DNA from 2 places in the Rhizobium sp. YAF28 genome. Region 2 is predicted to be linked to the other one. Evidence: predicted binding sites of a transcription regulator. Region 2 holds the regulator's gene; the other holds the start of a gene.
The links. Region 2 encodes LexA, which represses DNA repair genes until DNA is damaged. Its sites were predicted from a motif close to TGTTCNNNNTGTGTTCNG; they were not measured.
Positions count from the first base shown of each region.

Region 1: a site for LexA is predicted at 5,759-5,776, ahead of AB4Z13_RS23975 (putative DNA modification/repair radical SAM protein). Genes of this name have one in related genera too.

Region 1 is NZ_JBFRCX010000011.1:34,366-50,294, reverse strand. It holds gene AB4Z13_RS24005 (LysR family transcriptional regulator VtlR) at 434-1,330, opposite strand; gene trxB (thioredoxin-disulfide reductase) at 1,353-2,327, opposite strand; gene AB4Z13_RS23995 (Lrp/AsnC family transcriptional regulator) at 2,558-3,025, shown strand; gene AB4Z13_RS23990 (hypothetical protein) at 3,129-3,923, opposite strand; gene AB4Z13_RS23985 (glycosyltransferase family 4 protein) at 3,975-5,024, opposite strand; gene greA (transcription elongation factor GreA) at 5,056-5,532, opposite strand; gene AB4Z13_RS23975 (putative DNA modification/repair radical SAM protein) at 5,782-7,014, shown strand; gene AB4Z13_RS23970 (UdgX family uracil-DNA binding protein) at 7,014-8,459, shown strand; gene AB4Z13_RS23965 (T6SS phospholipase effector Tle1-like catalytic domain-containing protein) at 8,482-9,672, opposite strand; gene carB (carbamoyl-phosphate synthase large subunit) at 9,792-13,277, opposite strand; gene AB4Z13_RS23955 (zinc-dependent alcohol dehydrogenase family protein) at 13,450-14,478, opposite strand; gene AB4Z13_RS23950 (LytTR family DNA-binding domain-containing protein) at 14,556-15,326, opposite strand; gene AB4Z13_RS23945 (DUF2306 domain-containing protein) at 15,412-15,900, shown strand.
Region 2 is NZ_JBFRCX010000006.1:119,570-135,498, reverse strand. It holds gene lpxD (UDP-3-O-(3-hydroxymyristoyl)glucosamine N-acyltransferase) at 1-568, shown strand, start outside; gene fabZ (3-hydroxyacyl-ACP dehydratase FabZ) at 561-1,028, shown strand; gene lpxA (acyl-ACP--UDP-N-acetylglucosamine O-acyltransferase) at 1,025-1,843, shown strand; gene AB4Z13_RS15185 (LpxI family protein) at 1,847-2,728, shown strand; gene lpxB (lipid-A-disaccharide synthase) at 2,725-3,894, shown strand; gene gltA (citrate synthase) at 3,926-5,215, opposite strand; gene AB4Z13_RS15170 (ComEC/Rec2 family competence protein) at 5,557-7,932, shown strand; gene lexA (transcriptional repressor LexA) at 7,913-8,638, opposite strand; gene AB4Z13_RS15160 (VOC family protein) at 8,834-9,721, shown strand; gene kdsA (3-deoxy-8-phosphooctulonate synthase) at 9,718-10,566, shown strand; partial or broken gene AB4Z13_RS15150 (methyl-accepting chemotaxis protein) at 10,580-12,380, opposite strand; gene eno (phosphopyruvate hydratase) at 12,856-14,130, shown strand; gene AB4Z13_RS15140 (FtsB family cell division protein) at 14,276-14,596, shown strand; gene pdhA (pyruvate dehydrogenase (acetyl-transferring) E1 component subunit alpha) at 14,743-15,789, shown strand; gene AB4Z13_RS15130 (pyruvate dehydrogenase complex E1 component subunit beta) at 15,805-15,929, shown strand, end outside.

The DNA.
Region 1 (15,929 bases), on a different contig from region 2:
GGCCACCGGAAAACCAGGGCCCTTTTAAGTGTGAAGGTCAAAAACCTCCAGAGGGGAACAGCCAACGCGGTGGCACTGGGAGAGAAGCCACCAAATGCATCAGCTATGAGCGATATGGTGGTTCTTTGTGCAGCTTTCAATACATTTTTGTGCATGTCTGCTATGCACTGCACAAATTTTTCCGCATTGCGGTATCTACCGACAAAAATTCGGGCAAAAAAAGAGGGCCACCGGAAAACCAGGGCCCTTATAAGTGTGAAGGTCAAAAACCTCCAGAGGGGAACAGCTAATGCGGTGGAACTGGGAGGAAAAGCCACCGTGTGCATCAGCTATGTGCGATATGGTGCTTTAATGAGCAAACAACAACCCTTTTTTGTGCATGTCAGTCATGCGTGGGTTGCATGATTTGAAATTCGTTCCATAAAAATGGAAATCAGAAGTTCCAGTTGCGGGCCTTGCTGACGATGAAATCGCGGAAGGCTTTCAGCTTGGCGGCGTTCTTGATCTCGTCCGGATAGCAGAAATAGGTATCGAAGGAGGGGACGTCGGCATTGATTGCCAGCTGGATCAGACCGGGGTCGCGACCGACGATATAATCCGGCAGGCAGGCGATGCCGATGCCGAGCAGGCAGGCCCGCTTGATCGAGGTCTGGCTGTTGATCTGCAGATGCGGAATGCGCTTGTTGTCCGACGAGCGACCGGCGATTTCCAGCCAGTTGACGTCGAGCAGGTAGTTCGGCGCAGGCTCCCCGAAAGTGATGATGCGGTGATTGTCGAGATCCTCGATCGTCTGCGGCTCGCCGTGGCGGTTGATGTAGGAGGGGGCCGCATAGACGTGCATATGCACGGTGAAGAGCTTACGCTGGATGAGGTCCGACTGCTGCGGCTGGCGAAGGCGGATAGCGCAATCGGCATGGCGCATGTTCACATCCACTTCCTCGTTGTCGAGGATGAGCTGGATCTGCACATCGGGATAGAGCTGCAGGAATTCCTGGATCTTGTCGGTCAGCCATCCCTGGCCGAGGCCGACTGTCGTGGTGACGCGCAGCTTGCCGGACGGCGTTTCCGTCGTCTCGGTCAGTTGCATCTTCACGGTTTCGAGCTTCAGCAGCACATCATGGGCGGTGCGGTAAAGCAGTTCGCCCTGTTCGGTCAGGATCAGGCCGCGTGCGTGGCGGTGGAAGAGCTTGGTGCCCACATCCTGCTCGAGCGCGCTGACCTGACGGCTTATGGCCGACTGGGACAGATGCAGCTTGTCAGCCGCATGCGTAAACGATCCGGCTTCGGCAGCTGCGTGGAAAATACGCAGCTTGTCCCAGTCCAATGGCATTCCCCCACCCCTCATGCCACTGTTACTCCGCTGCTACGGCAACGGGCATGTGGCCCGTCAGATAACGTTCTGCCTCGAGGGCGGCCATGCATCCCATGCCTGCGGCGGTGACCGCCTGGCGGAACGTATCGTCCGTCACGTCGCCTGCGGCATAGACTCCCTCCAGGCTGGTCGCAGTCGAATCCGGTGCGGTCCAGAGATAGCCACTGTCCTTCAGCTTCAGCTTGCCCTTGAAAAGTTCGGTTGCCGGCGCGTGACCGATCGCCACGAAGACGCCGTCAACGACGACATCGGTGATGGCGCCGGTGCGGGTGTCGCGCAGGCGAGCACCGGAAACGGACGGCGGCATTGGGGGCTTTGCCGGCGTGCCCGTGATCTCGGCGACTTCGGTATTCCAGAGAATCTTGACGTTCTCCTTGGAGAAGAGACGTTCCTGCAGGATTTTTTCTGCACGGAAGCTGTCGCGGCGGTGCACGACGGTGACCGACTTCGCGATGTTCGACAGATAGAGCGCTTCTTCGACGGCGCTGTTGCCGCCGCCGACCACGATCACATCCTTGTTGCGGTAGAAAAAGCCATCGCAGGTGGCGCAGGCAGACACGCCAAAGCCCTGGAAATGCTGCTCGCTTTCGATGCCGAGCCACTTGGCCTTGGCGCCGGTCGCAATAACAAGCGTATCGGCAGTCCAGACTTGGCCGCTATCGGTGCGGGCGACGAAGGGACGCTGGTTGAGGTCGACTTCGGTCACGAGGTCGTTGACGATCTCGGCGCCGACATGCTGCGCCTGCTGCAGCATCTGGTCCATCAGCCAGGGCCCCTGGATAGGATCGGCAAAGCCCGGATAGTTCTCGACATCGGTGGTGATCATGAGCTGGCCGCCCTGTTCCAGACCGGCGATCAAAACCGGCTTCAGCATGGCGCGCGCGGCATAGACCGCTGCCGTATAGCCGGCAGGTCCGGAACCGATAATGAGCACCTTGGTATGGCGGGCAGACATGGAATTTCCTTTCGACTTGCAGGATGCGGCGGCTAAGAGGCGAATAAGGCCGTTTCGCGATCCCTGCGCCATTTATGAACGACCAATGCTTTTATTCAAGGGCAGCCTTGCATTACCAACAAGGCAAATGCAGGCGCTGTGCAAGATTCCGTCATCTGACTGAAACTTTCTTGCGTATTCCGTCGCTTTATATAGAAGCTGCCCGCGGGGAATTAAAGAAAGGCCTAAGCGTGGTTCGCGCTGAACTTGACGTTATCGACATAAAGATATTGCGGGAACTGCAGGCCGACGGCCGCATGACCAATGTGGAACTTGCCGACCGGGTGGGAATTTCAGCGCCGCCCTGCCTGCGCCGGGTGCGCAAGCTCGAAGAGGCGGGTGTCATCGAAGGCTATCACGCGATGCTGAACAGCCCGAAGCTCGGGCTCGATCTCGTCGCCTTCTGCATGGTCGGCCTCAAACATCAGTCCGAAGCCAATCTGAAGGCCTTTGCCGCTGCCACCACCGAATGGCCGCTGGTGCGCCAGGCCTGGATGGTTTCCGGCGACAGCGATTTCCTGCTGCATTGCGTGGCCCAAAACCTCACACGCTTCCAGGATTTCGTCATCGAGGTGCTGACGGCCAACGAGCATGTCGATACCGTTCGCACCATGCTGACGATCCGCCAGGTGAAGAAGCTCGGGCTCGTCGAACTGTAATCTAAAGCGTGTCGCGATCTTCCAGATCCGCTTGCCACGCTTTAGGCTCTTGTTTTTGCATGTCGTTGCCGCAAAACCGCTACACACTTTTGCGCGACATGCTTTAGCCGCGCCAGGCCTTGCTCAGCCAATCGGTATTGCCGATGCGGCGATACCATTTCTGGCCGCCGCCTTCAAAAACTTCACTCATTTTCGGACTGCCGGCAAAGACGACGATCTTGGCCTCCGGTGGCAGCTCGGGATCGCGCCAGAAACTGTTGATGTGGCTGGGCACACAGGCATTCTTGAAGCTCACGCACCATTCGCGCGGCCAGTATTGCAGATGTCCATGCGCTGCGAGCTGCGCACTCTGGAACTGCTGGGAGATCTCGTATTTGGACATGGCCGCCACCGGATCGGCGATATAGGTATCCAGAATATAAGCGTGGGCGCCGATTTCGTAGCGGAAGACCGAACTATTGCCGACCGAGCCCAGGAACCTGTCGCGGGTGGGATTGACTATGCGCAGCGGCTTGGCGCGGAAGAGATCGTCATCACGGATGATGAGGAACTTTCCCGGATGCTGGAAGAGCGGTTCCAGATCATCGACGATGACGAGATCGAGGTCGAGGAAGAGGCCGATGCCCTTGAGATCGGCAAGCTCGCGGCGGAAGAGCGCAAGCTTCTGCCAGCGGCGATCCTTGGAGCCGGCCGGCAGGCCGAGCTCAGGCAGGGGGAAGGTTTCTATACCCTCGTCGAGGCCGGCGGTATTGTCGGTGAAGCAGACAAAGCGATGCGGGCGCTTCAGGTGTCGTTTGACACCGCGGTAGAGATTGTTGACATATTCGGCGCCGTAGAGCGTCCCCCACTTCATACAGAGCACGTTGACCAGGTTTTCGTTGTCGTTTGCGGTCGACATCTACGTGTCCCTACCTCCCTGATATGTCGTTGCCATGGTCTGACGAACGGCTTACGCGCCGAGAAGTTGCTGGTAAATCCGATTGATCGCCGTCGCTTCCTTTTCCAGCGCGAAATTTTCTCGCACGTGCGCCAGCGCCGTTTCGCCCTGCGCAATGGCGAGGGTGGGATCAGCAAGATAGGTGGCGATCGCCGCCGCCAGTGCCTCGCCGTCACCTGGCGGCACGATGATGCCGTTCTCGCCGGGCACGATCATTTCAGCGTAGGCGCCGGCGTCAGAGGCCACGACCGCTGTTTTCGAAGCCATGGCCTCCAGCGGTGTCAGGCCGAAGCCTTCATTGCGGGAGGGCGCGACATAGAGCGTCAGGCGGCGATACCAGACCTTGATATCTGGCACTTCGCCAATGAAGACGATGCGGTCGGTCAGGCCGGCTGCGGCGATATCGGCCTTCAGCTTGTCGGCGAATGCAATGTGCTCCGGGGTGACGCGACCGGAAATCACGGCCGTCCAGTCCGGATACTGCGGCAGCAGCGCGATCATCGCCTGGACGAAAAGATCGGTGCCTTTCTGATGGCGGACGCGACCGAAGCAGCCAATGAGGTAGCGGCCGGGCAGGCCTGTGGCAGCGATCGTGTCGACAGACCCTTCGGGGGGATGGAAGAGCGTGAGATCGACGCCGTGCTGGATGACCGTGTATGGTACCTTGAGGAACGAGCCGGAACGGCTGCTGGTGGCGATGACAGCATCCATCTGGCGGATCAGCCAGCGGGTGTAGGAGCTATGTCGGCGTTGGGCGGCCGAGGTGAAGACGAGCTTCAGCGGCATGCGCAGCACGTGACGCATGAGGATGCCCGCCGCCATCTCATTGTTGCGGCGTGCGTGCCAGACCCGGTGACGCCGTCCCGCGGGCGGACGCCGGAGGCCAGCAAGCTGCGGCCATTTCAGGCGCGGAAGTTCCGGCGGAAGGCCGGGGCCGAGGGCTGCGATCCTGATCCCTAGCCGGATCTGGCAGGGGATGAGCTGGACGATCGTCGACGTGACGCCGGAGAGCCGGCGTTTCAGGTTGGGCGCGATGATCTCGACGTCACTGATATCCGGCACTGGCTGCTCTTGAAGAGGGAGGCGCGGGCGATCAGCCCCAGGAGACGGAGAGGATTTCGTAGGCCTTCGAACCACCCGGCGCGTTGACTTCGATGGAATCGCCGACTTCCTTGCCGATCAGTGCGCGGGCGATCGGGGAGGAGATCGAGATACGGCCCTGCTTCACATCGGCTTCCTGATCGCCGACGATCTGGTAGGTCTTTTCCTCTTCGGTGTCCTCGTCGACGAGCTTCACCTTGGCGCCGAACTTGATCTTGTCGCCCGACATCTTGGAGAGATCGATGACTTCGGCGCGCGCCGTCAGGTCTTCGAGCTCGGCGACGCGGCCCTCATTGTGGCTCTGCGCTTCCTTGGCGGCATGGTACTCGGCATTTTCGGAAAGGTCGCCATGGGCGCGCGCTTCCGCGATTGCCTCGATGATTCGCGGGCGCTCCTCCTGCTGGCGCCAGCGCAGTTCTTCCTGCAGCTTGACGAAACCACCCTGTGTCATCGGTACCTTATCAACCATTTTTTCGTCCTTCTCTCCCCGCGTCTGCAGTTCTCGCAGACACAAAAGAAAACAGGTCCCGAAGGGAACTTCGGAACCGTGCTACAATCTTAGTTCGTTGCTTATAGCAGATCGGCACGCGCGATTTCCATAAAATTCTTACCGAAGCTTTCCGCTTCCCGCAGAAGTGCCTGCTTTTGAAGGGAAGTTGGGTGGAGGCTCATTTCTTCGTCTTGATTTTGCCACCGTGAACATTTAGTGAACATCAGGATGAAGAAATCGCTTAAAGAACGGTTGGCGATCCTCTCCGATGCCGCCAAATATGATGCTTCCTGCGCCTCCAGCGGCACAGTCAAACGGGATTCGGCTGCCTCTGGAGGGCTCGGCTCCACCGAAGGCTCGGGCATTTGCCATGCCTATGCGCCGGATGGGCGATGCATCTCGCTTCTGAAGATCCTGCTCACCAATTTCTGCATCTATGATTGTGCCTATTGCATCAACCGCTCGTCCAGCAATGTCGAGCGCGCCCGCTTCACACCGGAAGAAGTGGTCTGGCTGACACTGGAATTCTACCGGCGCAACTATATCGAGGGATTGTTTCTCTCCTCCGGCATCATCCGCTCGTCCGACCACACGATGGAGGAAATGGTGCGCATCGTGCGGGAGTTGCGGGTCACGCATCAATTTCGCGGCTACATCCATCTGAAATCCATTCCGGAGGCCTCCGCGCATCTGATCGAGGAGGCGGGGCTCTATGCCGATCGCCTGTCGCTCAATATCGAACTGCCAACCGATAGCGGCATCAACCGTTTTGCGCCGGAGAAGAAGCCGGCCAGTATCCGCCGGTCGATGGGCGATCTCAGGCTGAAGATCGAGGCTGCGGAAGAGCCGACGCTGCAGACCAAGAGGCGCAAGCGCTTCGTACCGGCCGGCCAGAGTACACAGATGATTGTCGGCGCCGACGGCGCCAATGATGCGACGATCCTGTCGACCAGCGGCCAGCTCTATAGCAGCTATGGTCTCAAACGAGTCTATTATTCCGCCTTCAGCCCGATCCCCGACAGTTCGAAGAACCTGCCGCTCATCAAGCCGCCGCTGATGCGCGAGCACCGGCTCTATCAGGCGGACTGGCTCTATCGTTTCTATGGTTTCGGCATCGACGAAATCACCTCGACACAGCAGGGCGGCATGCTGGATCTCAATCTCGATCCCAAGCTCGCCTGGGCACTCGGCCATCGCGAGGACTTCCCCGTCGATGTCAACCGCGCCGATCGCGAGAAGCTGCTGCGTGTGCCGGGCCTCGGCACCAAGACGGTAAAGGCGATCCTGACTGAGCGGCGGCAACGCCGTCTGCGGCTTGAAGACTTGCCGCGGCTCGGCGTGTCGATCCGCAAGGTGCAGGCCTTCATCACTGTCGAGGGCTGGACGCCGCATCGTCTTGTCGACCGGCCGGACTTGCGCGCGATGTTCGAGCCAAAACCCGAACAGTTGTCGCTGCTATGATGCGCCGGGTGGTTCTGGAGGGTAGGGGCAATTTCGAGGAATGGCGCAAGGCCGCTCGCGCCTTCGCCGCAGCTGGGATTCTGCCAGAAGAGATCGACTGGCATGAAAAGAGCAGCGAACCGGGCTTTGCCTTCCAGCGTGACGCCTTGCCGCCTGCTCCTCCTGCCGACGCCAAGCCGATGAGCGTTTCGCCGGCTTTCATGGCGTTAGCCGAGGCCGTGATCTGCCATAGCGATGCCAGGCGTTTTTCGCTGCTCTATAGCCTGCTCTGGCGATTGCAGGAAAACCGGAACCTGCTGGATCTGGCGTCCGATGAAGAGGTTTCGCGTGCTCTGCTGATGCAGAAGAGCGTGCATCGCGACGCCCACAAGATGACGGCCTTCGTGCGCTTCAAGGAGGTGGCGGCACCTGCCGGCGGGCGGCGAAAATTCATAGCCTGGTTCGAGCCGGATCATTATATCGTCGCGCGCAAGGCGCCCTTCTTCCAACGCCGCTTCACCGACATGGACTGGCTGATCGCGACGCCGAAGGGTTCGGCCGCCTGGGACGGCGAGCGGCTGACGACAAGCAATGTGGCCTGCGAGAAACCTGACATCAGTGACGCGACCGATGATCTCTGGCGCATCTATTATGCCAGCATCTTCAATCCGGCGCGGCTGAAGGTGAAGGCCATGCAGGCAGAGATGCCGAAGAAATACTGGAAGAACCTGCCGGAAGCCGATCTCATCCCTGGCCTGATCGCCGAGGCCGAAGCAAAAGTGCTCGCCATGGCCGAGCGCGAGGCGACCATGCCGCTTCCCTATCACAATAAGATCCAGGAGGCGGCAGCCCGCATGCCGGCCCCGCAGATGGCCCCTGCGGGAACGCTGGAGGCATTGCGCGAGGAGGCCGCCGTCTGCAGCCAATGCCCGCTGCATGCGAAGGCGACGCAGACCGTCTTCGGCGAAGGGCCAGATGATGCCGAGATCATGTTCGTCGGCGAGCAACCAGGCGATCAGGAGGATCTCGCAGGTCGACCCTTTGTCGGGCCGGCGGGTAAGGTTTTCGACGAAGCGATCGCGCAGGCCGGCATCGATCGGTCGAGGCTCTATGTCACCAATGCCGTCAAGCATTTCAAATACGAGCCGCGCGGCAAGCGGCGTATCCACCAGAAGCCCAATCTCGGCGAGGTGCAGCATTGCCGCTGGTGGCTGAAGCTGGAACTCGATCTCGTAAAGCCGAAATTGATCGTGGCGATGGGCGCGACGGCGCTCTATTCGCTGACCGGCGAGAAGCAGAAGCTGGAGGATCTGCGCGGACGCCCGATCGCGATGGAGGAGGGGCGATTGCTCTTTGTCACGGTGCATCCCTCCTATCTGCTGCGAATTCCGGACGAGGGGAGGAGGGCACAAGAGCTGACCCGCTTCCGGCAAGATATGAATCTGATCAAGGGCCTGGCTGCCTGAGCGTAGAATTCGATTCAATGCGTCAGGGGACGAAGACCGGATCTTTCGGCAGGTTCGGCGGATTATATCCGGTCACCATGCGCACCCTCACGGATTCATGCAGGTTTGCGCCGTCGGGGATGAAACGCCTGTCTTCGCGGGGCAGATAAATGCCCCTTCTGTCGCCGCGCCTGCGCCAGGAGTTTTCCGGCACGCGCCGCGGGATATATTCGAGCAGCTTCCACCCTACGCTCATTGAGTTGTGCAGCGGCGCTGCCGCATTGAGCTCGACATAGTATTTGTCGCTTTTGCCAAGGACGATATTGTTGATCGTGCGCGAAACGTAGAGCAAGCCTGAGGGCCCCGTTTCGCGGATCATCCAGTCGAGCGGTATCTTGATCTGTGCGCTCTCGGCCTCCGGGTAACCGCCGCCGATATCGCCGTGGACGCCTGCAAACCAGACCTCCTTAAAGTCCTGTTTTGCGATCGCGGGCTTGAAGGGATTGCCGCGGTAATCCTGATCCGGCGCCCACAATTCCGGTTGAAACATGGTTCTGCGTTCGTCGATCGCCATGGCATGGCGCACATATTCGACGCTCGGATTCTTGCGGGTGAAGGGGTGGGTCTTGAACTGAATGCGCCCTTTGCCCTTTTCGATGACAGAGGCAACCGTATCAAAGAGACCGAGCAGCTTGATCGGCGGGCGGTCGTTGCGCAGCATGCGCTCGTAGAGCCGCATGCTCTTGAAGGCCGATGAGGGATCCCCGCCATCGGCGCGCTGCTCCTGTTCGGGAATGCCCTTATAGGTTCTGTAAGCGTAATCGAGCAGGTTCAGGTGATATCTGCTACACAGCCCAAAAGCATGGATGAAACCTGCGAGAACGCGGGCCGTATAGGCGCCGCGGCTGAAGCCGAAAATATAGATGCGATCCCTGTCGGGATGGCCGCCGTGATCGTCGGGCGTGCCGGCATCGTAATTTTCGACGAGGAAGCGGTAGGCGCCTTTGACGTTTTCATCGAGACCCCAACCAGTGGTAAGGCCCCAGACCTCGATAGACTTGCGGTAGAAGGGCGACCAGGCGTCTGCCGCACCCAGCGTGCCGACGCCGGGGTCGTAATAGACGATCTGTTCGTCGGAGCGCTTCAGCGTTCCGAACAGACGTAAAATATTGGTGCGATCTGCAGTTATCTCGTTCGACGTGCCGTCGAACAGGATGACGATATTCTTCGACATGCTGCTTCCCCGATACGGCCGGGGAGCAGGCTAACACCAAGTATCCATGTCTGCAATTTTGGGTCGCAGTTTTGACGAGCCTAGGAGGCGAGCGCGAAGAGGCGATGCCTCTCCCGGGATCAGAAGTAGCTCTGCAGCGGGCGGACTTCGAGATTGCCGGCCTTGAGCGCCTTGATGGCTTGGGCGGCAGCTTCGGCGCCGGCCATCGTGGTGTAATAGGGCACCTTCTGCATCAGCGTGGCGCGGCGCAGCGACTTCGAATCCGAGATCGCCTTGTTGCCGTCGGTCGTGTTGATGACGAGTTGGACCTGGCGGTTGCGGATGGCGTCTTCGATATGCGGACGTCCCTCGAGAACCTTGTTGATCTTCGCGGCGGTGATGCCGTTTTCGGCGAGGAAGCGGGCGGTGCCGCCGGTCGCGAGAACCTTAAAGCCCTGTTCGACGAGGATGCGGATCGCCGGCAGAACGCGCGGCTTGTCTTCGTCGCGCACGGAAACGAAGACCGTGCCTTCACGCGGCAATTCGACGCCGGCGCCGAGCTGTGACTTGGCGAAGGCCAGCGCGAAATCGGTATCGAGGCCGATGACTTCGCCGGTCGAGCGCATTTCCGGTCCGAGCAGCGTATCGACGCCCGGGAAACGGGCGAAGGGGAAGACTGCTTCCTTGACGGCGATGTGCTTCAGGGCACGCGGATCGGGCTTCTCGCCGTAAGCCGCAAAGGTCGCATCCAGCTTCTCGCCGGCCATGACGCGGGCGGCGATCTTGGCGATCGGCGCGCCGATGGTCTTGGCGACGAAAGGCACCGTGCGCGAAGCGCGCGGATTGACTTCGAGCACGTAGACCGTGCCGTCCTTGATGGCGAACTGGACGTTCATCAAGCCGCCGACATTGAGGGCCTTTGCCATGGCTTTCGCCTGGCGCTCCAGCTCGTCGAGCATCTCGCGCGAAAGCGTGCGCGGTGGCAGCGAGCAGGCGCTATCGCCGGAATGGATGCCGGCTTCCTCGATGTGTTCCATGATGCCGGCGACATAGACGTCTGTGCCGTCGGACAGGCAGTCGACGTCCACCTCTATGGCGTGGCTGAGATAGCTGTCGAACAGCAGCGGGTTCTTGCCGAGCAGGGTGTTGATCTGGCCGGTCTTGTCGTTCGGGTAGCGTTGCTTGATATCCTCGGGTACCAGTTCCGGAACCGTGTCGAGCAGGTACGTCTGCAGCTGGCCTTCGGAATGCAGGATCTGCATGGCGCGGCCGCCAAGCACGTAGGACGGGCGCACGACCAGCGGGAAGCCGATTTCGGCGGCGACGAGGCGGGCCTGCTCGACCGAGTAGGCAATGCCATTGTTCGGCTGATTGAGATCGAGCTTCATCAGAAGCTTCTGGAAACGGTCGCGGTCTTCGGCAAGGTCGATCATGTCGGGCGCGGTGCCGAGGATCGGGATGCCGTTCTTTTCGAGCGCTTCTGCGAGCTTCAGCGGGGTCTGGCCGCCGAACTGGACGATGACGCCGACGACTTCACCCTTTTCCTGCTCTGCGCGCAGAATTTCGATCACGTCTTCGGCCGTCAGCGGCTCGAAATAGAGGCGATCGGAGGTGTCGTAGTCGGTGGAAACCGTTTCCGGGTTGCAGTTGATCATGATTGCTTCGTAGCCGGCATCCTTCAGCGCGAAAGCGGCATGGCAGCAGCAATAGTCGAATTCGATGCCCTGGCCGATACGGTTCGGGCCGCCACCGAGGATGACCACCTTCTTGCGGTCGGAGACCAGCGCCTCGGAGCGCGCAGCGCCGACGAAAGGCGTTTCATAGGTCGAGTACATGTAGGCGGTCGGCGAGGCGAATTCCGCGGCACAGGTGTCGATGCGCTTAAAGACTGGGCGGACGTTGAGCGCGTTGCGCAGCTCGGCCACTTCCTTCGGGCGCTTGCCGGTCAGGGTGGCGAGGCGGGCGTCGGAGAAGCCCATGGCCTTCAGCATGCGCAGGTTGGTTGCATCATCAGGCAGGCCGTGCTCGCGGATGCGGGCTTCCATCTCGACGATGTTCTTGAGCTGGGCGATGAACCACGGGTCGATCTTGCAGCCTTCATGAACCTCTTCGATGCTGAGGCCCATGCGCAGCGCCTGGGCGACCATACGCAGGCGGTCCGGCGTCGGCGTACCGATCGCGGCGCGGATGGCGTTGTGGCTGGATTCGCCTTCTTCGGAATCCGGGATCTCGATTTCGTCGAGGCCGGTCAGACCGGTTTCGAGGCCACGCAGTGCTTTCTGCAGCGATTCCGCGAAGGTACGGCCGATCGCCATGACTTCACCGACCGACTTCATGGCCGTGGTGAGAACCGGGGATGCGCCCGGGAATTTTTCGAAGGCGAAACGCGGGATCTTGGTGACGACATAGTCGATCGACGGTTCGAACGACGCCGGCGTCGCGCCGCCGGTGATGTCGTTTTCGAGTTCGTCGAGCGTATAGCCGATCGCGAGCTTGGCGGCGATCTTGGCGATCGGGAAGCCGGTGGCCTTGGAGGCCAGCGCCGAGGAGCGCGACACGCGCGGGTTCATTTCGATGACGACGAGGCGGCCGTCCTTCGGGTTGACGGCGAACTGCACGTTCGAGCCGCCGGTTTCGACGCCGATCTCGCGCAGCACCGCGATCGAGGCGTTGCGCATGATCTGGTATTCCTTGTCCGTCAGCGTCAGCGCCGGAGCGACGGTGATCGAGTCGCCGGTATGGACGCCCATCGGATCGATGTTTTCGATGGAGCAGATGATGATGCAGTTGTCCGCCTTGTCGCGGACGACCTCCATCTCATACTCTTTCCAGCCGAGGACGGATTCTTCGACCAACACTTCGGTGGTCGGCGAGGCATCGAGGCCGCTGCCGACGATTTCGAAGAATTCCGAGCGGTTATAGGCAATGCCGCCGCCGGTGCCGCCGAGCGTGAAGGACGGGCGGATGATGGCGGGCAGGCCGACATGGTCGATCGCCTGGGCGGCGATCGCCATGGCATGGCTCATGTAGCGCTGCTTGCGGTCGCTCTCGCCGAGGTTCCACTGGTTTTCCAGCTCGTCAAGCGCCTTGTCGAGATCGGAGCCGGAAAGGCTTTCGCGCAGCTTGGTGCGCTCAGCCTCATGCGTCTTGCGGTCGGCGTCCTTGATGTCGGTGGCGTTTGCCAGCATCGAGCGCGGCGTTTCAAGGCCGATGCGGGCCATCGCCTCGCGGAACAGCGCGCGGTCCTCAGCCATGTCGATGGCGGCAGGTTTTGCGCCGATCATCTCGACATTGTAGCGATCGAGCACGCCCATGCGCTTCAGCGAGAGAGCGGTATTCAGTGCCGTCTGGCCGCCCATGGTCGGCAGCAGCGCGTCGGGGCGCTCCTTGGCGATGATCTTGGCGACGACTTCAGGGGTGATCGGCTCGACATAGGTTGCGTCGGCGAGGCCCGGATCGGTCATGATCGTTGCCGGGTTGGAGTTGACGAGGATGACGCGGTAGCCTTCCTCCTTCAGCGCCTTGCAGGCCTGGGTGCCGGAATAGTCGAATTCGCAAGCCTGGCCAATGACGATTGGTCCCGCACCGATGATGAGGATCGATTTGATGTCTTGGCGCTTCGGCATGGGCGATATCCATTTCTAGCTGCGCAAAAAGCCGGCCAGGGTGGGAGGTCACCGGGTCGGGTCGCGCATTGAGGGTCTTTTCAGGCTAGAAGCGGCTTATAGGCAAATGTTTTTGCAAACGGAACCCCATAAATCATGGAATCGACAGGAATTCGGACCGGCCTTTGGAAGCCTATTGCCCGCCGGGCACGACGAGCGTGCGAATCTCGCCGCCAAGCGCCGGATTGGCGATCGCTTCAGGCGCCTGTTCGAGTGTGATCCGACGCGAAATCAGCGGCTCCACCTTGATTGCGCCTAAGGCGATGAGATCGGCGGCGCGCCCGTGCGTGAAAGGGTTGAGGAAAGAGCTGACGAGGTTCACTTCGCGAAACAGCAGGTCGAAGGGCTCGATCTCAATCTTTGCGCCTTGCGGCATGACTCCGAGGATGATGGCCGTGCCGCCGCGTCTTGCAAGCTTGGAAGCCTGCATCATCGTTTCCGGCACACCAGCACATTCAAAGACGACATCGCCGCCGCCGGGCAGCAATCCACCTTCTCCGGTAATGCCGCTGACGGCATCCGCCTGTGACGGATCGAAGGTCACCGTCGCGCCAAGCCTTTCGGCGAGCGCGCGTTTCTCGGCGTTACGGGTAACCAGAAGAATGCGTGTCGCACCGGCGAGCCGGGCAAGCTGGACGGTGAGCAGGCCGATCACACCGCCTCCAAGCACGATCACGGAAGCGCCTGTCTTGATGTTGGCGAGATCGACGCCGTGCAGGCAGCAGGCGAGTGGCTCGCAAAAGGCGCCGTGCAGGGGATCGAGGCCAAGCGGCAGGGCGAAGGCCTGTTTCTGCGGAAGGATGACATAATCGGCAAAACCGCCGTCTTTATGGATCCCGATCGCCTGCAGGTTCCGGCAGAGATTGACGCGGCTGTTGTGGCATTCCTCGCAGCGCCCGCAGGCGATATTGGGATCGCCCGTGACCCGCATGCCGGGGTGGAAGCCGGTGACCTCGGGGCCGACCGCTTCGATGATGCCGGCGAATTCGTGGCCGAGGGTCACTGGTGGATGGGAGGGGAATTCACCCAAGAAAAGATGCCGGTCGGTGCCGCAGATGCCGCAAGCTTCCACGCACACCAGCAGATCACCCGGTCCGGGAACGGGCTTTTCGACCTTGCGCAGAAACAGCTTTCCGGTCGCTTCCAGGCGCACGGCTTTCATCGGCATTCTCCTCCAGGTCTCCTTATCATCAGGAAGCGGGAAAGCAGGAGTCGCGTCAAGCATTTGCCGGCATTTCTTCAGCCGAAGCGTTTGCGGGCTTCCTCGGCAAAACTCCGGCTGACCGGGATCTGCGTGCCGTCACGGGTGAGGATCAGGATCTTGCCGTTATCGCGTTTCAGGGATTCGACATGGGCATCGGCCACCCAATGCGACCTGTGCACCTGAAGCCCTGGCGTTTCTCCGATCTCGCGCAGCGCATCGGAAAAGCGCAGGAGCACCAGCTCGCGGCCGCGGCTGGTGATGACCTCGGTATAATGGTCCTGCACGGAAAGGCGCAGCAGGGCGCCGCGGTTCTGTGGCTTCAGCCGGTCGAGTACGGAGGCTGCCGGAGGTGTTTGCGCCGTTGCCTGCTCGATCTGCCGATGCATGGCGAGGTAGGTCAAAAAGCAGAAGAGGGCGCAGAGCGGCAGCGCGAAGAGCGCCCTTGCGAAGCTGCTGCCAAGCGCGGCCGGATTGCCAGTGAAGGCATAGTCGACGAGGCCGATTGCAAAGCCGATCGGCAGGGCTGCGACCAGTGAGCCGATCATCATGCGCCAGAACATGCGGTCCAGCACCTTGCGCAGCAGCGCATCGGCAAGAACCGAAAATAGGACGGCGATGGACCAGGCGACGGCGTGCAGGACCAGCCAGTAGGCGAAGCGCTCGCCGGCCGCCATGCTTTCCATCGTCCCATAGGGGCCGGTGATCGCGAAGATCAGGACGATGGCGAGGAAGGTTCCCCAGAAGCGCGGCGCGCGCCAGAAGACCTGCAATTCGCGAAGCGTGGATTGCAAGGATGGGTGATCCACGAAGTTTTCCCGCCGTCTACGCCATGTTTGTTGAGAGGAATGCAGTCATGCCGGAAACGGGGGACGAATTCAACCGGAGCCGCTCATGACCCTGGAACCTCTGCTTAATGCCCCTGTTGCCATTCAGGTCCACGTTGCCGCCGTGGTGCCGGCGGCTATCCTCGGCGCCTATCTGCTCGCGTGGCCGAAGGGCACGCCGCGGCATCGTCTGCTCGGCAAAATCTGGATGGTGCTGATGGTGGTGACGGCTCTGTCGAGCTTCTTCATCCACCAGATCAATCTCGTCTATGGCTTCAGCCCAATCCATCTTCTTTCCGTCCTCGTGCTGGCCGGAAGCTGGCGGGCGGTTCTTGCCGCGCGGCGACATGATATCCGTACACATCGGCGGATCGTATCGGGCATGTATTTTGGCGGCATCGTCGTTGCCGGCCTTGCGACACTGCTGCCGGGCCGGCTGATGCATGCGGTCACATTCTCCGGCAATAGCTGGCTGGCCCTGGCGCTGCTTGGGCTGGTCACCGCTGCGATCGGCGCGGCCATCGGGTTTCGTCCGCGCCGCAGCCGGGTCGCGTGAGGAAGCGGCTGGAATTCGTCCTCGCGGCG
Region 2 (15,929 bases):
TGTCAAAATCGGCCGCAATTGCTCCATCGCAACTGGTGTGAGCATTCTGTGTGCACTCCTCGGCAATGGCGTCATCATTCATAACGGCGCTCGTATCGGTCAGGATGGCTTCGGTTACGCGCCCGGTCCGCGCGGGATGATCAAGATCGTGCAGATCGGCCGGGTGATCATTCAGGACAACGTGGAGATCGGCGCCAACACCACGATCGATCGCGGTGCCATGGACGACACTGTCATCGGCGAGGGAACCAAGATCGACAATCAGGTGCAGATCGGCCACAACGTCCGTATCGGTCGCCATTGCGCCGTCGTTTCGCAGGTCGGCATGGCCGGCAGCACCATCATCGGCGATGGCGTGCAGATCGGTGGGCAGGTTGGCCTCAAGGGACATATCACCATTGGCGATGGCGCGCAGATCGCTGCAAAAAGTGGTGTCATGACCGATCTTGCCGCGGGCGGCCGCTATGGCGGAATACCTGCACGTCCTCTAAATGACTATCTGAAATATGTTGCACAGCTCATGACAAAATCAGGGGCTCGCGGAAAAAAGGGAGGCAAGAATGACTGAAGCAACAGCCGCCACGCTTTCTTCGGCAGACATCATGGAAATCATGAAGCTGCTGCCGCACCGCTATCCGTTCTTGATGGTCGACAAGATCGTCAATATCGATGGCGACAATGCCGCCGTGGGCATCAAGAATGTAACGGTCAACGAGCCGCATTTTACCGGCCACTTCCCGGAAGCACCGATCATGCCGGGTGTATTGCTCGTCGAAGGCATGGCACAGACGGCAGGCGCGATCTGCGCCAAGAAGGAAGGCCAGACCGGCAACCTCGTCTACTTCATGACGATCGACAATGCCCGCTTCCGCAAGCCGGTCGTGCCGGGCGACCGCGTTGAATATCACGTGCAGAAAATCAAGCAGCGCGGCAATATCTGGAAATTCCATTGCGACGCAAAGGTCGACGGTGCACTCGTCGCCGAGGCCGATATCGGCGCGATGATCGTACGTAAGGACAACGCATGAGTATGATCGCCGAAAGCGCCAGAATCCATCCGATGGCCGTGGTCGAGGATGGCGCCACGATCGGCGAAGGCGTGGTGGTCGGCCCATTTTGCCATGTTGGCCCCAAGGTCACGCTTCACGATAATGTCGAACTGATCAGCCATGTGGTTGTTCTCGGCATGACGACCGTCGGCGCCGGTACGCGTATATTTCCTTCGGCAGTCATCGGTGGCGACTCTCAAAGCGCCCGTCACAGCGCCGTCGATACGTCGCTGATCATCGGCCGCAACTGCACGATTCGCGAGGGCGTTACGATGAACACCGGCACCGTCGAACATGGCGGTTCGACGGTGATTGGCGACAACAGCCTTTTCCTGGCCTACTCGCATGTCGCCCATGATTGCCGGGTCGGCAACCATGTCATCATGTCGAACAATGTCATGCTGGCTGGCCATGTTTTCGTTGGCGATCACGCGATCATCAGCGGCGGCGCCGCAGTGCACCAGTTCACCCGGGTCGGCAAATATGCCTTTGTCGGCGGCCTCTCGGCCGTCAGCTACGATGTGATTCCCTATGGTATGCTGAACGGCAATCCCGGCATTCTGAGCGGTCTCAACGTCGTCGGCATGACGCGCGCCGGCGTTGATCGTGCTGTCATTCACACCGTTCGACGTGCCTACAAGTCGATCTTCGAGGGTGCCGGTTCGATCCGCGAGAATGCCGCCCAAATTCGCGACGAATATGCCGATTGCGAGCAGGTGATCGAGATCCTCGATTTCATCGCGGCCGAAAGCGATCGCGCGCTGTCTTCGCCGAGCCGGGGACAGAAGGGCTGATCTGTGGCTTCCGACGGCGACACCGCTGAAGGCCGGCTGGCGATCATTGCTGGTGGCGGCCTTCTGCCGTCCTATGTCGCCGAAGCTGCACGTTCGGCCGGCGAAAATCCAGTTATCGTTATACTGAAGGATGAGGGCGACCGTCGTTGGGACGGTTTCGACCACGCCACGATCGGTATCGGTGATTTCGCTTCGCTCGATCGGCTTTTCAAGCGGTATGGAGTGAGCCGTGTCGTCATGTCGGGCAGCGTCCGTCGGCGACCGGAATGGCGCGAGGTGCGGCCGACGCTGCGTATTCTGACCAAGGTACCCGCCGCCATCCGTACGCTGCTTTCCGGGGGCGACGACACCGTTCTGAAGATGGTCATCAAGCTGATAGAAGGGCGAGGTCTGCGTGTTGTCGGCGCCCATGAGATTGCACCGGATCTGCTGGCAACCGCAGGTCCGCTGGGCGCTGTTTCGCCCAATGAAGAGGATCGTCGTGACATAGAGCGCGCAGGCAAGGCGGCGGATGTGCTTGGCAGTCTGGATATCGGGCAGGGCGCTGTATCGATCGGCGGACGCGTCGTCGCTGTTGAGGGCGTTGAGGGCACGGACGGCATGCTTGACCGCGTGGCGAACCTCAGAGCAGCAGGCCGCATATCGCCGCGCCGGCGCGGTGTGCTGGTCAAGCTCAGTAAGCCGCAGCAGGATATTCGCGCCGACCTGCCGGCGATTGGTGTGTCCACCGTGCTCAACGCCAAAGCCGCCGGGCTTGCAGGAGTGGCCATCGAAGCCGGCCGGGCGCTGGTGCTTGATCGCGACGCACTCATTAAAGTGGCAGACGAAAACGGTCTTTTTGTCTGCGGTATCGACAAGGGCTTGCCGGGATGGGGGCTTCAATGAGCGACAGACCGCTGAAGATTGCCGTCATAGCCGGCGAAGTCTCTGGCGATCTCTTAGGTGCCGATCTCATTGCCGCGCTAAAGAGGATCCATTCCGGGCCGATCGAACTCGTCGGCGTCGGCGGTGAGGGGTTGCAGAGCCAGGGATTGAAATCGCTCTTCGATTTCTCCGAGCTTTCCATCATGGGCATCACCCAGGTGCTGGCGAAGCTGCCGAAGCTCTGGTCTCTCATCCGGCAGACGGTAGCGGCGATCATCGCGGCGAAACCCGATATCCTGCTCATCATCGACAGCCCGGACTTCACCCATCGCGTCGCCAAGCGCGTGCGCAAGGCGCTGCCGGACCTCCCAGTCGTCAACTATGTCTGTCCCAGTGTCTGGGCCTGGAAGGAATATCGCGCCCAGCGCATGCTCGCCTATGTTGACCATGTGCTGGCCGTACTTCCTTTCGAGCCGGCGGTGATGCAGCGTCTCAACGGGCCGGCGACAACCTATGTGGGTCACCGTCTGGTTGCGGACGCAGCGCTCCTGGAGACCCGGCGCCTGCGCGCTGGCCGGCAGCCCGGCAACGGTGCGATCCTGCTTCTTCCCGGCTCGCGCTCCTCCGAGATCAAGAAGCTTCTGCCTTATTTCGAAGCCGCCGCCAATGAGTTCGTCGCCCGCAATGGACCGATACGCTTCATGCTGCCGACTGTGCCGCACAAGGAAGCGTTTGTGCGCGAAATGACGGCGGGATGGAAGATAAAGCCGGAAATCGTTGTGGGTGCCAAAGCGAAATGGAAGGCCTTCGCCGAAGCCGATGCGGCCATGGCAGCGTCCGGCACGGTGATCCTGGAACTGGCGCTGGCTGATGTACCCGTCGTTTCCGCTTACAAGGTCGACTGGATCATGCGCATGCTGACGTCAGACATCAAGACCTGGAGCGGCGCACTGCCCAATCTGATCGCCGACTACGCGGTCGTGCCGGAATATCTGAACGATATCGTTCGCGGCGCAAGCCTCGCGCGCTGGATGGAGAGGCTGTCAGCCGACACCTACCAGCTCAAGGCGATGAAGGAAGGCTACGAGCTCATCTGGCAGCGCATGCAGACAGAAAAGCCGCCTGGAGAGCATGCAGCACAGATATTGCTCGATGTTCTAACCAACAAAAAACCCGGCCATTCCTGACCGGGTTTTCTTTTTGCTTCGAAGTCAGCGCTCAGCGCTTGGAAACCGGTACGTAGTCGCGCTTAGGTTCGCCGATATAGAGCTGGCGCGGACGGCCGATGCGCTGTTCCGGATCCTCGATCATTTCGTTCCACTGTGCGATCCAGCCGACGGTACGAGCCAGAGCGAAGAGCACGGTGAACATGGTCGTGGGGAAGCCCAGGGCCTTCAGCGTGATGCCGGAGTAGAAGTCGATGTTCGGGTAGAGCTTCTTCTCTATGAAGTATGAGTCGGTCAGAGCGATGCGCTCCAGCTCCATCGCGACTTCGAGAAGCGGATCGTCCTTGATGCCGAGTTCGCCGAGAACTTCATGCGTGGTCTTCTGCATGATCTTGGCGCGCGGATCGTAGTTCTTGTAGACGCGGTGACCAAAGCCCATCAGGCGGAACGGATCGTTCTTGTCTTTGGCGCGGGCGATATATTCCGGAATGCGATCGACAGTGCCGATTTCCGTCAGCATGTTGAGGGCTGCTTCGTTGGCGCCGCCGTGAGCGGGCCCCCAGAGGCAGGCGATGCCGGCGGCGATGCAGGCGAACGGGTTCGCACCCGAGGAGCCTGCGAGACGGACCGTCGAGGTCGAGGCATTCTGCTCGTGATCGGCATGGAGGATGAAGATACGGTCCATGGCGCGTGCGAGCACCGGATTGACGACATATTCCTCGCAGGGAACGGCAAAGCACATGCGCAGGAAGTTGGACGCGTAATCCAGATCATTCTTCGGGTAAACGAAGGGCTGGCCGATATGGTACTTATAGGCCATCGCTGCGAGCGTCGGCATCTTGGCGATCATGCGCAGGCTGGCGACCATGCGCTGGTGCGGATCGGTGATATCGGTGGAGTCGTGATAGAAGGCCGAAAGCGCGCCGACGCAGCCGCACATGACGGCCATCGGATGGGCGTCGCGACGGAAGCCGGTGAAGAAGCGGCTCATCTGTTCATGCACCATGGTGTGGTGCGTGACGCGATAGTCGAAGTCCTTCTTCTGGGCGGCGGTCGGCAATTCGCCGTAGAGCAGCAGGTAGCAGGCTTCCAGGAAGTCGCCATGCTCGGCAAGCTGCTCGATCGGGTAGCCGCGATGCAGCAGAACGCCTTCGTCGCCGTCGATATAGGTGATCTTCGATTCACAGGATGCAGTCGACGTAAACCCGGGATCGTAGGTGAAGGAAGCCGTGTTCTTGTAGAGGGCACCGATGTCGATGACGTCGGGTCCAACCGTGCCTTTTCGCACGGCGAGATCGACTGATTTGTCACCGATTTTGATTGTAGCGCTTTGATCCGTCATGCTGATCCTCCGGGGTGGCGGTGGCGCCGCAAAAGCGCCATAAGGGTTAAGCGTCCTAAGCGATAGCTATATGATCGCGAAGCTAATGCCAAGTTACCGTGATGCCATTTTGTGCATCGCGGCATCATCTTTTAGGCAGTGCAGCGATGAGCTAAATGCATATCAGAACACCATGATTTGACTGGATTTTTTGCTCCCGCGAATTTTCCTCTTATTTCAATCGATTATTGTTTGCTCGTTTTGATTTCAGGTTGCATTCTGCCGGTATCCGGGGGCGGGTCCAGGCGATCATGGCGGGGATAGAGACAAGAGAACGACAAGAGCAATCCATTGATGAAAAGATGGATTTTGCTGGCATTGCCCCGCGCGCCATTGTGACGCAATCGGCTCGGACCCAGGTTGCGATCCCATTTCGATGGCGATTGGTGACTGTTGCGAAACGATACGTCGGGTCGTCGATGCGTATGGCCACCGAAGAGGCCGGCCACGGTCGCCTCATCCTCTTCTCTCCGGTCTTCCTTGGTGCAGGTGCCGCGACCTGGTTTCTGGCGGCCTCGGACTTTCCGGCCGTGTCGCTCGGTCTCTGCCTGCTTGTTCTCCTTATTGCCGTTGCGCTCTGCGGTTATGCCCGGACGAAACTGCAGGCGACGCTGCTTGCTCTACTTCTTTTTGCCGGTGGAATGCTCTCCGCGCAGATCGAAACATGGCGGGCAAAGACCCTGATCCTCGATTCAGCCGTAACGACAACGGTGACCGGCCGGATCGAACGCCGAGAAGGCGATGGCCAAGGGCGCTGGCGTTATATTCTTGACGTCACCGGTACGGATGCTCCTGAGATCAAGCGTCCGCCCGAACGCATCTCCGTGCTGGTCCGCGGAGCCGCCCAGCCGTTCGAACTCGGCGACGTCATCGAGGGCAGGGCACGTCTCACGCCTCCGGCGGGGCCGGCGCTCTCCCACCTCAATGATTTTGCCTTCAGCGCCTATTTTGACGGCATCGGTGCCAACGGCTTCTTCTATGGAGTACCCAAGAGGGTTGCGGAACAGCCGGAGCGATCGAACTCGGTCGGTGAGGCAATTCTGGAGTCGCTCTACCGCCTGAGAAGCGGCATCGGCGATCGGATTCGCTCCACACTACCCGGCGACACCGGGGCTTTTGCCGCCTCCCTCGTCACGGACGAGAGACGGGCGATCTCGGATGAAACGACGGAGGCGCTGCGGCAGTCCGGCCTTGCGCATATCATCGCGATCTCCGGCCTCAACATGGCGCTTTCCGCTGGCATCTTCTTTGTCGGGCTGCGCGTCATTCTCAGTCTTTTTCCCGGCATTGCCCAGGCGTGGCCAACCAAGAAGATCGCGGCGGCCGGTGCGCTTGCTGCGGTGACGGCCTACTATCTGATCTCGGGTTTTGCCGTCTCCGCCGAACGCGCCTTCATCATGATGGCGATTATGCTGGTTGCGGTCTTCTTCGACCGGCCGTCGATCAGTCTCAGAAACGTGGCGCTATCCACTCTCGTGATCCTCGCGGTCTCGCCATCGGAGGGGCTAGGGCCGAGTTTCCAGATGTCCTTTGCCGCAACGCTTGCACTGGTCGCCGGCTACGACCTCTGGAAGGGGCGGCCGATGCGGGAGAATGCCTTTGCCAAGCTGCCGATCATGAAGCCCTTCTTCATGGTTGGTGGCTTCTTCGGTGGCGTTTTCCTGACGTCGCTGATCGGTGGTTTCTCGACGGCGCTGTTTTCGATCGAGCATTTCCACCGGCTGACTGCCTATGGCCTGCCGGCAAATCTCGCGGCCATGCCGGTCATCACCTTCATCGTCATGCCGGCCGGGATGCTGGCAATGCTGCTGATGCCGTTTGGTCTGGACGGCTGGCTATGGCCGGTGGCAGGCTTCGGGCTTGATCTGGTGATCACCATCGCAAAGGCAGTAGCGGGGTGGGGCGGCAACATAGATGTAGGCCGCTTGCCCGGCTGGTATTTCCCGACCGCCGTTTTCGGATTTCTGCTGCTGACCCTGCTCAGAACCCGGCTGCGGCACATGGGAACGGCAATTGTCGCGGTCTCGACGCTCGCTGTTGTCCTTCTTCCATCGGAGGCGATGCCCGATATCGCTATCTCCGAAGATGGCAGCCTGGTCGCTATAGTCGATGGAGAGGCGATGGCTTCGAACCGTGAAAAGCCGCCCGCCTTCATCTTCGAACAATGGCAGAGGGCCCTTGCCGTCGAAGAGCATCAGAAGCCAGTTATGCTTCAAGCTGCCAAGGCGCCCACTGCGCCTGATGGTCAAAGACTGCAACTGTCACCCGACCAACAGAATGAAGCCAGAGAGGCAATGAGACAGGCAGTCGCCATTAGCCCGCCGTCACGCTTCTCCTGCCTGAAGGGCGCCTGGTGCACCACTTTGCTCGTCAATGGAAAGAAACTGACCGTCATCGACAATGCTGCCTATCTCGGACCAGCCTGCGATACGGCTGATATTGTGGTGACCCCTGTCCGATTGCGCTTCGACCGCTGTCGTTCCGGCGCGCTGCTCTTTACCGGCGAGACGCTGCGCAAGACAGGTTCTGTCGAACTTCGATTCACCGATAAGGGAATTGAGGTCGCAACCGCATTCGACACATTGGGGCGACCCTGGATGCGCCACCGCGCCTATGATTGGCGCAGTAACACATTCGCAGACGCCAATCTGTCACCGGTCAGTGATAGCGGCGAATGAGGCCGACGAGCTTGCCCTGGACCTTGACGCGATCCGGCGGAAAGATGCGGGTCTCGTAAGCAGGGTTTGCTGCCTCGAGCGCAATCGATGCGCCCTTGCGGCGGAAACGCTTGAGCGTTGCTTCCTCGTCATCGACGAGCGCGACGACGATATCACCCGGATTGGCTGTGCTGCCATTGCGGATGATGACCGTGTCGCCATCGAAGATGCCGGCTTCGATCATCGAGTCGCCGCGAACTTCCAGCGCATAATGTTCACCGGAGCCAAGCATATCGGCGGGAACGGTGATGTCATGCGTATTGTTCTGGATTGCCGAGATCGGAACACCGGCGGCGATGCGGCCCATGACGGGAACGGAGACCGCATTGCCGTTATCGGCAGCGGGTGCTGGCTTCGCCGAGGCAGGAGGCGCCACGGGCTGGGGCTTGCCGAGGCTGCCCTCGATGACGCTCGGTGAAAAGCCGCGCCGAGGCTGCAGGCTCGGGCTGTAGGCTTCCGGCAGTTTGATGACTTCGAGCGCGCGCGCCCGGTTCGGAAGCCGGCGAATGAAGCCGCGTTCTTCGAGCGCCGTGATCAGCCGGTGAATACCGGATTTCGAGGCCAGATCCAGTGCGTCCTTCATCTCGTCGAAAGACGGTGGAACGCCTGACTCCTTCATCCTTTCATGAATGAAAAGAAGGAGTTCCTGTTGTTTGCGCGTGAGCATGGCGTCTCCCCAGTCTTGAAACAAATCCAGAACGGACACTATATGTTCCATATGTGTTCCGCAAGTAGCTAAATTTTCGTAAAACTTCTGTTCAATCTGTCGAGAATTTGATTTTTATCGCCCTTAGGCCTGTCTGGCCTTGTTTCACGAGACCTGCTGAAGCACATCTCCTTGTCACTGCTGGGAGAAGAACCGATGAGCCAAGACACGCTTCCGATCGATCATCTCGTTTTGCCGGTTACCGATATCGACCTTGCCCGCGAAAGGCTGGGCAAGCTGGGCTTTACCGTCGCGCCCGATGCCCGCCATCCCTTCGGCACGGAGAATGCCTGTGTTTTCTTTGCCGACAAAACCTATATCGAGCCGCTCGGTGTCGCGAGCGTCGAGGAGAGCGAGGTGACGGCACGTGAGGGCAATGTCTTCACGGCTCGCGATCAGGCTTTCCGCTTCCGCTGCGGCAGCGAGGGACTGTCCGCCATCGCCTTCGCCACCGCGGATGCAAAGCACGAACATGCTCGATTCGTGGAGGGCAGCATCAGTGCCGGTTCTGTGCTGCAGTTCGAACGCCCTGTGAAAATGCCGGATGGCACTGAGAGCATTGCCGGCTTCCGGCTCGCCTTCGCTGCCGACCTCCGGGCACCGGATTTCTTTCTCTTCGCTGTCGAGCGCATCAACCCGCTTCCTGCCGACCGCAACGTGCTGGAGACCCACGCCAATGGCGTGACAGGCATTGCCGAGATCGCTCTCGCAGCCCCCGAGCCGACAGCCTTCGGCGACTTCGTTCGCTCGGCGGCAAAAGCCGCTTCTGCTGGCGATACGAGTTTCGGGCTGGAGGTGCTTACCGGAAACGCAAAGATCAGCCTGATGACCCCGCAGGGGCTGGAGGCCTATTTCGATCTGGCGACGCCGGATATCGATCGCGGCCTGGGCGGCCGGGCAATCCTCTTTGCGGTTGGCGATCTGGCCGTGACAGAAGCGCATTTGGCTGCTAACGGGGTGACCTACACACGCAAGGGCAACCGTATTCTGGTGAAGCCCGCGCCCGGCCAGGGCGTGCTCTTCGCTTTCGAGGAAACATCATGAGCTCTACTACCAACTCCGTGGTGACGGTCGGCGAAGGCGCCGGCAAGGTCACTTTCTCCAATGCCGGGCGCCTGTCGCTGATTGCCGGCGCTTGCGAAATGGAAAGCCGCGACCATGCGTTCATGGTTGCCGGCACGTTGAAGGAACTGTGCGCCAAGCTCGGTATCGGGCTCGTCTATAAGACGTCTTTCGACAAGGCGAACCGCTCTTCCTTGTCGAGCAAACGCGGCGTCGGCCTTGAAAAGGGCCTGGAGGTTTTTGCCGATCTCAAGAAGGAACTCGGCATTCCGGTTCTGACCGACATCCACACTGAAGAACAATGCGCCGAAGTGGGCAAGGTCGTCGACATCCTGCAGATACCGGCCTTCCTGTCTCGTCAGACGGATCTCCTGGTGGCTGCGGCAAAGACCGGCCGCGTTATCAACGTCAAGAAGGGCCAGTTCCTGGCGCCTTGGGATATGAAGAACGTGCTCGGCAAGCTGAACCAGAGCGGCAATCCGAACATCTTGCTGTGCGAGCGCGGCGCTTCCTTTGGTTACAATACGCTGGTCTCCGACATGCGTTCCCTGCCGATCATGGCAGCAACCGGCGCCCCCGTTATTTTCGACGCCACGCATTCAGTCCAGCAGCCTGGCGGGCAGGGGGAAACCTCCGGCGGAGAGCGGCAGTTCGTGGAAACGCTGGCGCGTGCAGCCGTTGCCGTCGGCGTTGCCGGCATCTTTATCGAAACCCATCAGGATCCGGATAACGCGCCCTGCGACGGGCCGAACATGGTCTATCTCAAGGACATGCCGCGGCTTCTCGAGAAGCTTCTCGCCTTCGACGCGATCGCCAAGGCCGCCTGAACGGCAGGCAGCATCAGGCTGCCGCGCGGGACGGGCGCCTTTCCTCCAGTGCGAAGCGGGAGAGCATGCGCCCGAGATGGGACGCCTCGTTGCCGAGCTCCTGGCAGGCGGCGTTTGTCTCCTCGGCCATCGCCGCATTCTGCTGTGTCACCTGATCCATACGGTTGACGGCAGCGTTGACCTCGACGAGCGCGACCGACTGTTCTGAAGACGAGCGCACGATCGCTTCGGTCAGCGCCGTCACCTGCAGCACCTGGCGGTCGATATCGCCGAGTGCCTCGCCGGTGCGGTTGACAAGTGCCACGCCCGCGGAGACCTGCCGCGACGACGTCTCGACGAGAAGCTTGATCTCCTTGGCGAGATTGGCGGAGCGGCCGGCAAGCTCGCGGACTTCCTGAGCTACGACGGCAAAGCCTTTCCCTGCGTCTCCGGCGCGTGCTGCCTCGACGCCCGCGTTGAGCGCCAAAAGATTGGTCTGAAAGGCGATCTCATCGATGGCGTTGATAATATCGCCGATCCTGACCGCTGATTCCTCGATCTTCTCCATGGCGGTAACCGCTTCGCGAACGATCTCGGCGGAATGCGCGGCACTCTCCTTCGTGGCCAACATCATCGCATTGGCTTCCTGGGCCCGCTCCGAGGAGTTTTTCACCGTAACCGTGATCTGATCCAGCGCCGAAGCCGCCTGTTCGAGTGAGGCAGCCTGACTCTCGGTACGCTGTGCCAGATCAGTGGTGCTGAGTGCGATTTCGCGCGAACTGTCGCCGACCGTATTCGTGGCGGCATAGATGTCCTTCATGGCATCGGAAAGAATGATGATGCTGGTATTGAAGGTCTCGCGAAGCTTCTCATAAGTGTTGGCGAACTGCTCGTCGAGACGCACGGTCAGGTCGCCGCGTGAAAGACGCTCCAGGCCGGCGCTCAGGCTTTCGATGACGCGCTGGCGCGTGGCATTCTCCACGCTCTTCGATGCGTCGAGTTCTGCATCGCGGCGCATCTGTGCCTGCCGTTCCTCGTCCTGGTGCGCGCGGATGGCGTTCCGTTCTTCCGCCGATTCGCGAAAGACCGTGACTGCGCGCGCCATTTCTCCGATTTCGTCGGATCGTCTGACATAGGGAACTTCGCGGGAATAGTCGCCGCTCGCGAGGACCGCCATGTAGTCGCGCATCGCCGATAGCGGCACGATCGCGCGCCTGCGGAACATGTAGAGCCCGCACGAAGGAAAGCGCGGCGGCGGACAGCGTAACGGCGGAGAGCAGTTCCGTCTGTTCGGCAGCCTGCTTTTCGGCATCCGCCTGGAAGGCGTTCGCCATCGCCACGAGTTCGTTCACGGCCTTTTCGTGAACATGAAAATTCGTCGCAAGCTTGAGGAGCGCCGGTTCGACGGCGGCCTTGTCGCCCTTGAGTATTGCAGGCACCGCCTCCTCATCCATGACTTGCCAGAAGGCGTCGCCCCTGACGAGAACGTCATCGAGAAGCTTGCGCTTGAGATCGGCGCTGAGCGGCGTTTCTGACCAATATTTGCGGCGGTCTTCATAAGCCGGCTTCAGAACCGTTCGGATGCGTTCGATATTGGCCGTTGCCGAGGCCGGCTGCTCGACGGCTTCGAGCGCGAGCATGTAGGGTTCGATGACATAGAGCGGCGGCGGGAGAATATCGGCGACGAGATCCTTGCCATAGATGATCTGCTTATACATCAGTCCGTTCACGCGAAGCATGTTGAACGCGTAATTCTGCAAGCCGATGGAGGTCACCAGTCCGAGGATGACAACGGCACCGAAAATGGCAAGGCTGCGTGCAATATTGAGTTTCATCTGTGCCTCATATGAAATGCCGCCAAGAGAGTCGATAAAATCCCGTACTGGTTGTTTTTGGAGGGGGCCGCAGCTGTTCATTCCAGCCGTTCCGTATTTGCCTGAGTGGCCGAAACGACCGACTTTTGAGGGCCTCTCCCAAGCTTTCAAAATTAAACCGGGATGGTTACCGAAGGCTGAAATCAAAGGGCGAGAAGCCGTCCAAAATTGGGGCTGTTGCAGGAATTTTCAGCCGTGGGTTGCTGCCAACGATGGTGGCTTGCCAACATTCCGCCCGGATAAACAGTTTATCGTCTTTCGATGGATGGGATATGCTGGCCGGCGACTGCCGTTCCCTTCAAAACCCTGACATGATTGTGCTATAGGCCACGTCTGATGCGCTGCCCGAACGTGCAAAATTGCGGCATTGTAATTTGCGCACCTTCGATTAAGACGGTTTCAAACGATTTATCCACCCACCGAGCAGGAAAAAACCATGACTGCAATTACCGATATCATCGCCCGCGAGATTCTTGATAGCCGTGGTAACCCCACCGTCGAAGTCGATGTCTATCTCGAAGACGGCAGCATGGGCCGTGCGGCTGTTCCCTCGGGTGCCTCGACCGGCGCGCATGAAGCCGTCGAACTACGTGACGGCGGCAAGCGCTACCTGGGCAAGGGTGTCGAAAAGGCCGTCGAAGCCGCCAACACCGAGATCTTCGACGCCATCGGCGGCATCGACGCTGAAAACCAGATCCAGATCGACAAGATCATGATCGAGCTCGACGGTACGCCGAACAAGTCGCGCCTTGGGGCCAACGCCATCCTCGGCGTTTCGCTCGCTGTTGCCAAGGCCGCCGCGGAGGCTTCCGGCCTGCCGCTCTACCGTTATGTTGGTGGCGCTTCGGCCAGCCTGCTACCGGTTCCTATGATGAACATCATCAACGGTGGCGCACATGCCGACAACCCGATCGATTTCCAGGAATTCATGATCCTGCCGGTTGGCGCAGACTCTATCCGTGAAGCTGTCCGCATGGGCTCGGAAGTCTTCCATACGCTGCGCAAGGAACTCGCCGCCCAGGGCCACAACACCAATGTCGGCGACGAAGGCGGTTTTGCCCCGGGCCTGAAGAGCGCTCCGGAAGCCCTCGACTTCATCATGAAGTCGGTTGAGAAAGCCGGCTACAAGCCGGGCGAGGACATCTATCTCGGCCTCGATTGCGCCTCGACGGAATTCTTCAAGGACGGCAAGTATGTGATGGAAGGCGAAGGCCGCACGCTCGAACCGGGCGCAATGGCCGAATACCTCGCCGAACTCGTCGGCAAGTACCCGATCATTTCCGTCGAAGACGGCATGGCAGAAGACGATTGGGAAGGCTGGAAGACACTGACCGATCTCGTCGGCAAAAAGTGCCAGCTCGTCGGCGATGACTTGTTCGTCACCAACTCGGCTCGCCTGCGTGACGGTATCCGCATGGGCGTCGCCAACTCGATCCTCGTCAAGGTCAACCAGATCGGCTCGCTGACGGAAACGCTCGATGCCGTCAACACCGCGCACAAGGCGGCCTACACTGCCGTGATGTCGCACCGCTCGGGCGAAACGGAAGATTCCACGATCGCCGATCTCGCAGTTGCCACCAACTGCGGCCAGATCAAGACCGGCTCGCTGTCGCGCTCGGATCGCCTTGCCAAATACAACCAGCTGATCCGCATCGAAGAAGGTCTCGGCCCGCAGGCTCAGTATGCCGGCCGCTCCATCATCCGCGGCTAATACGAACTGATAAATCAGTCATTTGGAACCCGCGCTCCGGCGCGGGTTTTTTGTTGAGTCTGCCCGTGGTGGGCTTTGAGTCAACGAACGGTTAATCTCTGCGCGGTAAATTGAAACGATTGGTAATGCGTTAGAGCATGCGTGTATGTGGACAAAGCATCATAAGAAGAGAAAGACTGGCCGCTTCGTCATTCCGGCCATGACGGTCGCCTTCCTTTCCTATTTCGGTTATCATTGCATTCACGGTGACTATGGTCTGCGTGCGACGGAGGCGTTCGAGCGCCAGCGTGTCGCGCGTGAGAAGGAATTGGCTGTGCTGAAGGTTAAGCGTGAGCATCTGGAGGCGCAGGTAGCGCTCCTGAGTGACGGCTCGCTGGACAAGGATATGCTCGACGAAAAGGCGCGATATCAGCTCAACATGTCGCGCGCGGATGAGATTGTCATTTACAATCACTACCGCAATTAACCGAATTTGGGTTAATCAAAAATTCCTGTTATTTATCAATAATTTACCTGCGAATATGAGCCATGCAATTATGGCATTGCTGTGGTCATTTTTCTTCCCTATGGTACGCGCCACCTGAGAACCGATAAACCCATAGGGAGGGTTGAATGGCGTTGCGCAAAACCGCGACCGTTTCCAGCCGCAAAAACAGTGCGAAATCCGCAGCCAAGGCATCGAACGGTGGTCCTATCGCCGATTTCGATCGCGACGAGGAGCTGAAGGCCTATCGCGAGATGCTGCTCATCCGCCGTTTCGAGGAAAAGGCGGGCCAGCTTTACGGCATGGGCTTCATCGGTGGTTTCTGTCACCTTTACATCGGCCAGGAGGCTGTCGTCGTCGGCATGCAGATGGCGCAGAAGGAAGGCGATCAGGTCATCACCGCCTATCGCGACCACGGTCATATGCTGGCTACCGGCATGGAAGCACGCGGCGTCATGGCTGAGCTGACGGGGCGTCGCAACGGCTATTCCCACGGGAAGGGCGGTTCGATGCACATGTTCTCCAAGGAGAAGCATTTCTACGGCGGTCACGGCATCGTCGGCGCGCAGGTGTCGCTCGGCACCGGTCTCGCCTTCGCCAACCGGTACCGCGGCAACAACTCTGTCTCGATTGCCTATTTCGGCGACGGTGCTGCCAACCAGGGTCAGGTCTACGAGAGCTTCAACATGGCTGCTCTCTGGAAGCTACCGATCATCTACATCGTCGAAAACAACCGTTATGCCATGGGCACGTCGACGGCTCGCGCGACGGCTCAGTCGAACTATTCGCTTCGCGGTTCCGGCTTCGGTATCCCGGGCGTCCAGGTTGACGGCATGGACGTTCGCGCCGTCAAAGCTGCTGCCGATGAGGCGCTCGAGCACTGCCGCTCGGGCAAGGGCCCGATCATCCTTGAAATGCTGACCTATCGCTACCGCGGCCACTCCATGTCGGACCCGGCGAAGTATCGCACCAAGGAAGAAGTGCAGAAGATGCGCTCCGAGCAGGACCCGATCGAGCAGGTTCGCCTGCGCGTGATGGAAAAGGGTTGGGCGACCGAAGACGATCTGAAGGCGATCGACAAGGAAGTCCGCGACATCGTCGCCGACAGTGCCGATTTCGCCCAGGCCGATCCGGAGCCGGATGCATCCGAACTCTACACCGACATTCTGCTCTAATCGGGGAGGGAACCCATGCCTATCGATATCCTCATGCCCGCCCTCTCTCCGACGATGGAAGAAGGCACGCTGTCCAAGTGGCTCAAGAATGAAGGCGACAAGGTCACGTCCGGTGACGTGATTGCCGAAATCGAAACCGA